One region of the Streptomyces sp. NBC_00237 genome, then DNA from elsewhere that is predicted to be linked to it. Evidence: riboswitches for the same ligand, from Rfam matches in the RefSeq annotation. Region 1 holds a riboswitch; each other region holds the start of a gene.

Region 1 (2,257 bases):
CGTCACCGACCACGCACAGCTCACCGGGGGCGGCGGCCGGACCGGACGGGCCGACCAGCTCGCGGACCAGCGTGTACTGGGCGTGGTTGGTGTCCTGGTACTCGTCGACCATGACGTGCCGGAAGCGCATCCGGTAGTGCTCGGCGACGTCCGGGAACGCCTGGAGCAGGTGCACCGTGGTCATGATGATGTCGTCGAAGTCCAGCGCGTTCGCCTCGCGGAGGCGGGACTGGTACATCGCGTACGCCTGGGCGAGGGTCTTCTCGAAGCCGTCGGCGGCCTGCCCGGCGAAGGTCTCCTCGTCTATCAGCTCGTTCTTGAGGTTGGAGACCTTGGCGCTGAAGGACTTCGGCGGGAAACGCTTGGGGTCGAGGTCCAGGTCGCGGCAGACCAGGGCCATCAGGCGCTTGGAGTCGGCGGCGTCGTAGATCGAGAACGACGACGTGAAGCCGAGCTTCTTGGACTCGCGGCGCAGGATGCGCACGCACGCGCTGTGGAAGGTCGACACCCACATCATGTTGGCGCGCGGACCGACCAGCGCCTCGACGCGCTCCTTCATCTCGGCCGCGGCCTTGTTGGTGAAGGTGATCGCGAGGATCTGACCGGGGTGCACACCGCGCGCGGAGAGCAGGTGCGCGATGCGGTGGGTGAGCACGCGGGTCTTGCCCGAACCGGCTCCGGCCACGATGAGCAGCGGCGAACCGGCGTGCACGACGGCGGCGCGCTGGTTCTCGTTCAGCCCGTCGAGGAGCGCCGCCGGGTCGGTGACCGGGCGGGGGGCGCCGTCCCGGTAGTACGCGTCCCGGGGCGGCGGCGGACCGTCGAAGGCGCCCGCGAAGAGGTCGTGCGGAACCTCCTCCGGAGGGGCACCTTCTTCGGTGTCCTCCGGGGGCGGCGGGGCCGATTCGTCCTTGTTCTGGAGGTCGGCCAGGAAGCTGTCGTCAAAGAGGCTGCTCATCGCCTACCGAGTCTAGGCGGCCCCACTGACAGCCCGGCCCGGATTCCGCCACAACGGCGGTCGCACGGGGTCGCGGCGGGCCGGTGGTACGGGGCCGGGGCGGGCCGGACGCCACCGTCTGTGACGACTTCCTCACACCCCCGCGAAGGTCACGAAAACGTATCGGGCATATCGAACATCAGGCTTCCCACCCGTCACAGCCATTCGTTACGGTGCTGCGCGAGCGGCCCGTACCCCCCTCGGCGAACCGCGCCGGAACGGTCGCCGCACGCCGAATCCGCGCCGCCCGCAAGGCGGTTCGGAACCGGGGACCCACTCGTACCACCGGGGTGAATCGGCCCGTACCCCCCACGCACGCGGGCCGTAGGGCGCGCCTTCCTTGTCTCCTGCCCGAACCCGACAGCTAACCCGGTAGGCGGCCCACGGAAGGAATGCCTGCTTTGGCATCGCATCGCAAGCCACGCACCCGCACCACGTCGTTGATACGCACCTCCACACCCGGCGTCGGCGTCACGACCGCCGCTCTGATGACCGTCGGCATCGTCACCCAGTCCGCGCAGGCGGCCCCCGCCGCGCCGAAGCCCTCCGTCGAGGAGGTGCAGCAGAAGGTGGACGCGCTGTACCGGCAGGCCGGGGCGGCGACCCAGGAGTACAACGCGGCCAAGGAAGCCACCCGCAAGCAGAAGGGCAGGGTCGACGCGCTCCTCGACGACGTCGCCAAGCGCACCGACAAGCTCAACCAGGCCCGGCGCACGCTCGGCTCCCTCGCCGCCTCGCAGTACCGCAGCGGATCGGTGGGGTCCACCGCCGCACTGCTCCTCGCGGACGACCCGCAGTCGTACTTCGAGTCGCGGCGGCTGATGGCACGGGCCACCGAACGGCAGCAGAAGCTCATCGGCGACTACAGCACCCAGCAGGAGGCCGCCGCCAAGAAGCGGGGTGAGGCGACGCGCAGCCTGGAGCGGCTGACCACGGCGCAAGCCACGCTCCGGACGTCCAAACAGAACGTGCAGGACAAGCTGGGGCAGGCGCGCGGGCTGCTGTCGCGGCTGACCGAGCAGGAGAAGGCGCGGCTGGCGGAGCTGGAGCGCGAGCGGGAGGCGGAGGCCAAGCGCAAGGCGGACGAGCTGGCCCGGGAGCAGGCGCGGGAGGCCGCCAAGGAGAAGGAGCGGGAGAAGGAGAAGCCCGGAGAGGGCTCTGGATCAGGCTCCGACTCCGGCTCCGGAAGCGGCTCCGGCTCCGGAAGCGGCTCCGGCTCCGGAAGCGGCTCGGGAACGGGCTCCGGAAGCTCGTACTCCA
Region 2 (2,257 bases), on a different contig from region 1:
AGCGGGCGCTGGAGCGGGAGGGCACCCGGCGGGACGGGCTGGACGCGCTGGAGGGGTTCACGACGGCGGTGCTCGCGGAGATCCCGCGCGGCGAGGGCGTCGTACGGCTGGTGAACCGGGGGCATCCGGAGCCGCTGCTGTTGTACGCGGACGGCGAGCTGGACGTACTGGAGCCGGAGGAGTTCGCGCTGCCGCTGGGGATGGGGGACCTGGGGGACTGGCCGGACCGGGCGCGGGAGTTCACGTATCCGCCGGGGTCGACGCTGGTGTTCTACACCGACGGCCTCTCCGAGGCGCGGGACCAGGCGGGCGTCTTCTACGACCCGGCGGTGCGGCTGCGGCGCTCGCTCTTTCCCGGGCCCGAGGCCGTACTGGACGCGCTGACCAGTGATGTGCGCGTGCACACGGGCGGCAAGCAGACCGACGACATGGCGCTGCTCGCGGTGGGGCGGCCGGGGGTGGGGCAGCCGGGGCGGCGGCGGACGGTGGAGATCGTCAAGCGGCCGTAGGAGGAGGGCGGCGCGGCGGGGGATCACACCGGTGTGCACGGTCCGTCACGGGGTGTGCGCGACAGGGATCTCTTCACATAACAATTGACGATCTATCAGTTGTGGAGGGTTTGCGAGGGTGGGAAGGGTGGGGCGGAAGGGGTGGTTGGAGAGCCGTGCTTCCGCCCTGATTCGTTGTCATATCGCCCTGAATGTCATGGCCATGGGTGCGTGCGCAGCGTTAACGATCAAGAGGGACAGCTTGGAATTCCACTTGTGTGTCTATTAACGTTCGATAACGCAGTGCGGTCGTCCCAGCCGTCGTCAGAGGCGGCGCCGCGCGCGTGCGCCGAATTCCGTGAGGAAACCGGGGAACCACCATTTGGGGTGAATCGGGCTGAATTTGGCCCGTAGGAGACCTTCCTGCTCCGAACCCGTCAGCTAACCCGGTAGGCGAGAAGGAAGGAAAGGAGCGCGCCCCCGTGGCGTCCAACAGGTCTGCCTCCGCAGCCCCCGCTTTCTCGGCCCCTGGGTTCTCCTACCAGGCGTACGGCGTTCCGAACGACGACCACGAGGCGGGACCCGGCATCGGGGACACCGCCGTCCTGGCGCCGCAGGTCACGCATGCACCGCAGGATCCGCACTCACCCCAGGCGTCCCAGATCCCGCAGCAGCCTCGCGGAGGCTTCGAGGGCTTCGTGGAATTCGACGCTCCGGACGGCTCCGCGGCTCCCGCGGCCTCCGCCGAGGAGTGGAACCCCACCGCCGACACCCTCGCCCCCGTACGCGGCAAGCACCGGGTCGCCAAGCAGCGCGGCTCCCTCGCCCGCAGCTCCACGGTCCTGGGCGTCGGCGTCATCGCCGCCGTCGGTGCGGGCGGCATCGCCACGGCGCAGGACAAGCCCGCCGTGTCGATATCGCTGCCGGACCAGATCACCGAGTCCCTCGACTCGCTCGCCGACTCGCTGCCGGACGCCACGTCCCTGCCGGGCGTGGGCGCGCTGGTCGGGGATGCGGACACGGACGCCGATGACGATGACACAGCGGACGCGGGCGTCGCCGTCGCCGCGGCTCCGGCCGCCGCCACTCACGCCTCTGCCGGGGGCCAGTCCACCGGCGCCGGTGAGAGCCTGCGCGCCCGCATCCTCCAGCAGGCCGACCAGCAGCGCGCCGCCGCCGACGAGGCCGTCCGGCAGGAGGCCCGCGAGCAGGCCGTGAAGGACGCCGCCGCCGAGGCGAAGAAGGCCCAGAAGGCGGCCGACGCCAAGGCGGAGCAGGCCGAGAAGGAGCAGGCGGCGAAGGAGGCCAGGGAGAAGGCCGCAGCCGAGGCCAAGGCGGAGGCCGAGCGTCTCGCCAAGCTCGCCGCCAGCTTCTCGCTGCCCGTCTCCTCGTACACCCTCACCGCCACCTACGGGCAGGCCGGTTCGATGTGGTCCTCCGGGCAGCACACCGGCCTCGACTTCGCGGGCCAGGCGGGCACCCCGCTCAAGGCCGTGCACGGCGCGACCGTCAAGTCGGCGGGCTGGTCGGGGCCGTACGGCTACCGGATCGTGCTGGAACTCCAGGATGGCACCGAGGTCTGGTACGCCCACCTCTCGCAGATGAACGTCTCGGCGGGCCAGCAGGTCACCACGGGCCAGGTCATCGGCAACATGGGCGCCACCGGCAACGTCTCCGGCGTGCACCTGCACCTTGAGGTGCACACGCCCGGCGGCGACGGCATCGACCCGGCGGCCTGGCTGCGCGGCAAGGGCCTGACCGTCTGAGCC
Region 3 (2,257 bases), 1.2 Mb from region 1:
CTGGGCGAGCGTCTCGTGGAACCAGCCGCCGAGCGCCGACAGATCCGCGGTCTCGGGCCGCCTCGCCCGCTCCTGCCCCAGCCTGACCAGGCCACGGAGCACTTTGAGGTGCGAGTCGGTGCGCCGGGAGGCCGCTCGCGCGGCGCCCAGCGGCTCCAGCAGCGTCCGCATCTCCAGCAGGTCGGCGGCCTCTTGGGCGGTCGGCTCGGCGACACAGGCGCCCGCGTGCCGCCGGGTGGTGACGAAGCCCTCGGCCTGAAGGGTGCGCAGCGCCTCGCGGACGGGAACGCGCGAGACGCCGTACCGGCGGGCCAGCACTTCCTCGGTGAGCCTGCTGCCGCGCGGCAGGACGCCGGAGACGATGTCGTCGCGGATCGCCGTACACACCGAATGCGCGGGAATGCGCATGCCCGGACCTCCGTCTGCCCACTGAATTGTTCCGTCAACTCTATTGCAGCGACCGGGAATTACGGAAGGCGGTTCGCCGGTACGGCAATCAGCCATGCCGTGGTACGAGAAATGCCCCGGCTCACACGGAGCCGGGGCATTTCGAGCGGGAGGCGCGGTCAGACGCTGACGCCGTGCTGACGCAGGTAGGAGACCGGGTCGATGTCCGAGCCGTACTCGGGCGAGGTGCGGGCCTCGAAGTGCAGGTGCGGGCCCGTGGAGTTGCCGGTCGAGCCGGACAGACCTATCTGGTCGCCGGAGCCGACGCTCTGGCCGACCGAGACGCTGATCGAGGCGAGGTGGCCGTACTGGGTGTACGAACCGTCGTTCATCCGGATCACGACGTTGTTGCCGTACGCGCCGCCCCAGCCCGCCTCGACGACCGTGCCGGAGCCGACGGCGACGACGGAGGAGCCGGAGGACGCGTGGAAGTCGACGCCGGAGTGGCTGCCGGAGGACCACAGGGAGCCGCCGGACTTGTAGCTCGTGGAGACGTACGAGTCGGCGACCGGCAGGCGGAAGGTGTTGAGGCGCTTGCGCTCGGCCTCGCGGGCGGCGCGCTCGCGCTCCTCGCGCTCCTTCTTGGCCTTCGCCTCGGCCTTGCGCTTGATCTCGGCCTTGCGCTTGATCTCCGCCTGGCGCTCGGCCTCGGCCTGGTCCAGCACCTCCTGCTGCGCGAGGGCCTGGGCCTCGACCTGCGCGGTCAGGGTGCCTGCGGCGGAGTGGTCCAGCGCGACGGCGCGGATGGAGCCGGTGTCTTCCGCGGCCAGGTCCTGCTCGGCGGCGATGGCCTGCGGGGCCAGCGTTCCGATGACACCGGTCGTGGTGAGGGCGGCGACTCCGGCGATGTTGGCGCTCTTGCGCGACAGCACGGAGGGACGCCGGTGCTTCCCGGCGGCACGGGTGAACGCCATGGAGTGGCTGTTTCCTTTCCTTCCTTCTCGCCTACCGGGTTAGCTGACGGGTTCGGAGCAGGAAGGTCTCCTACGGGCCCCACCTGCCCGTGAAGGGCGATGGCGTCCGATTCACCCCAGGGACTGATTGGGTCCCCGGCTCCCCAGGCTCGCGCCTGACGGGGACTCGGCGATGACTGCCCGGTGCCGCGGTTGCGGCGCGCTCTGACGGACAGCCGGGTCGACGCTAAGCGGCCCTTCTTTCAATCACCAAACAGACGGCCGCTTTTGTGAAGGAGCCCACACGGCAGACAGGCAACCTCTCCAATAAACCGGACATAAAGGAGGACCCCGACGACTCGGAAGTCAACGGGGCCCCACTTGTCCTGCTTTTCACCGGTTGCCCGGGTGGCCTTGGATCGGTCTTTGATCGGTCAGCCGGTCAGCCGGTCAGTCGGTCAGTCAGCCCGTGACGACCGTGACCTCGCCGATGTTCAGCGCCCGTACGGGATCCGCGATCACCGAGGCGTCCCCGACCAGGACCGTGACCAGCCTGTCCACCGGGAAGGCGTTCACCACGGCGGCGGTGGCCTCCACGGTGCCGGTCGCGGCGAGCCGCGCGTACAGCTGGGCCTGGAAGTCGTCGGGCAGGTGCTGCTCGACCTGGTCGGCCAGCGTGCCCGCGACCGCCGAGGCCGTCTCGTACTTGAGCGGGGCCACCCCGACGAGGTTCTGCACGGCGACGTCACGCTCGGCGTCGGTGAGACCCCCGGCCGCCAGCGTCCGCAGGACCTTCCAGAGGTCGTCCAGGGCGGGCCCGGTCGACTCGGTGTCCACGGAGCCGCTGATGGCCAGCATGGCGGCTCCCGTGCCGTCCTCGGCGGAGCGCAGCACCTGGCCGAAGGCGCGCACGCCGT

What was found. A riboswitch is a leader RNA that binds a small molecule or an ion and turns the genes downstream of it on or off. The one in region 1 is predicted to bind cyclic di-AMP.
Region 2: it holds a riboswitch for cyclic di-AMP, as region 1 does, so the genes downstream of both, OG897_RS00065 (M23 family metallopeptidase) here and OG897_RS25180 (C40 family peptidase) in region 1, are expected to answer to the same signal.
Region 3: it holds a riboswitch for cyclic di-AMP, as region 1 does, so the genes downstream of both, OG897_RS20005 (M23 family metallopeptidase) here and OG897_RS25180 (C40 family peptidase) in region 1, are expected to answer to the same signal.

The regions. Positions count from the first base shown of each region.
Region 1 covers NZ_JAPEMT010000002.1:2,572,193-2,574,449, forward strand. Annotated here, with positions in the region: gene pcrA (DNA helicase PcrA) at 1-958, opposite strand, end outside; cyclic di-AMP (ydaO/yuaA leader) riboswitch at 1,218-1,392, shown strand; gene OG897_RS25180 (C40 family peptidase) at 1,390-2,257, shown strand, end outside.
Region 2 covers NZ_JAPEMT010000001.1:18,538-20,794, reverse strand. Annotated here, with positions in the region: gene OG897_RS00070 (PP2C family protein-serine/threonine phosphatase) at 1-509, shown strand, start outside; cyclic di-AMP (ydaO/yuaA leader) riboswitch at 826-959, shown strand; gene OG897_RS00065 (M23 family metallopeptidase) at 1,187-2,254, shown strand.
Region 3 covers NZ_JAPEMT010000002.1:1,374,081-1,376,337, forward strand. Annotated here, with positions in the region: gene OG897_RS20000 (GntR family transcriptional regulator) at 1-408, opposite strand, end outside; gene OG897_RS20005 (M23 family metallopeptidase) at 567-1,361, opposite strand; cyclic di-AMP (ydaO/yuaA leader) riboswitch at 1,375-1,543, opposite strand; gene OG897_RS20010 (pitrilysin family protein) at 1,803-2,257, opposite strand, start outside.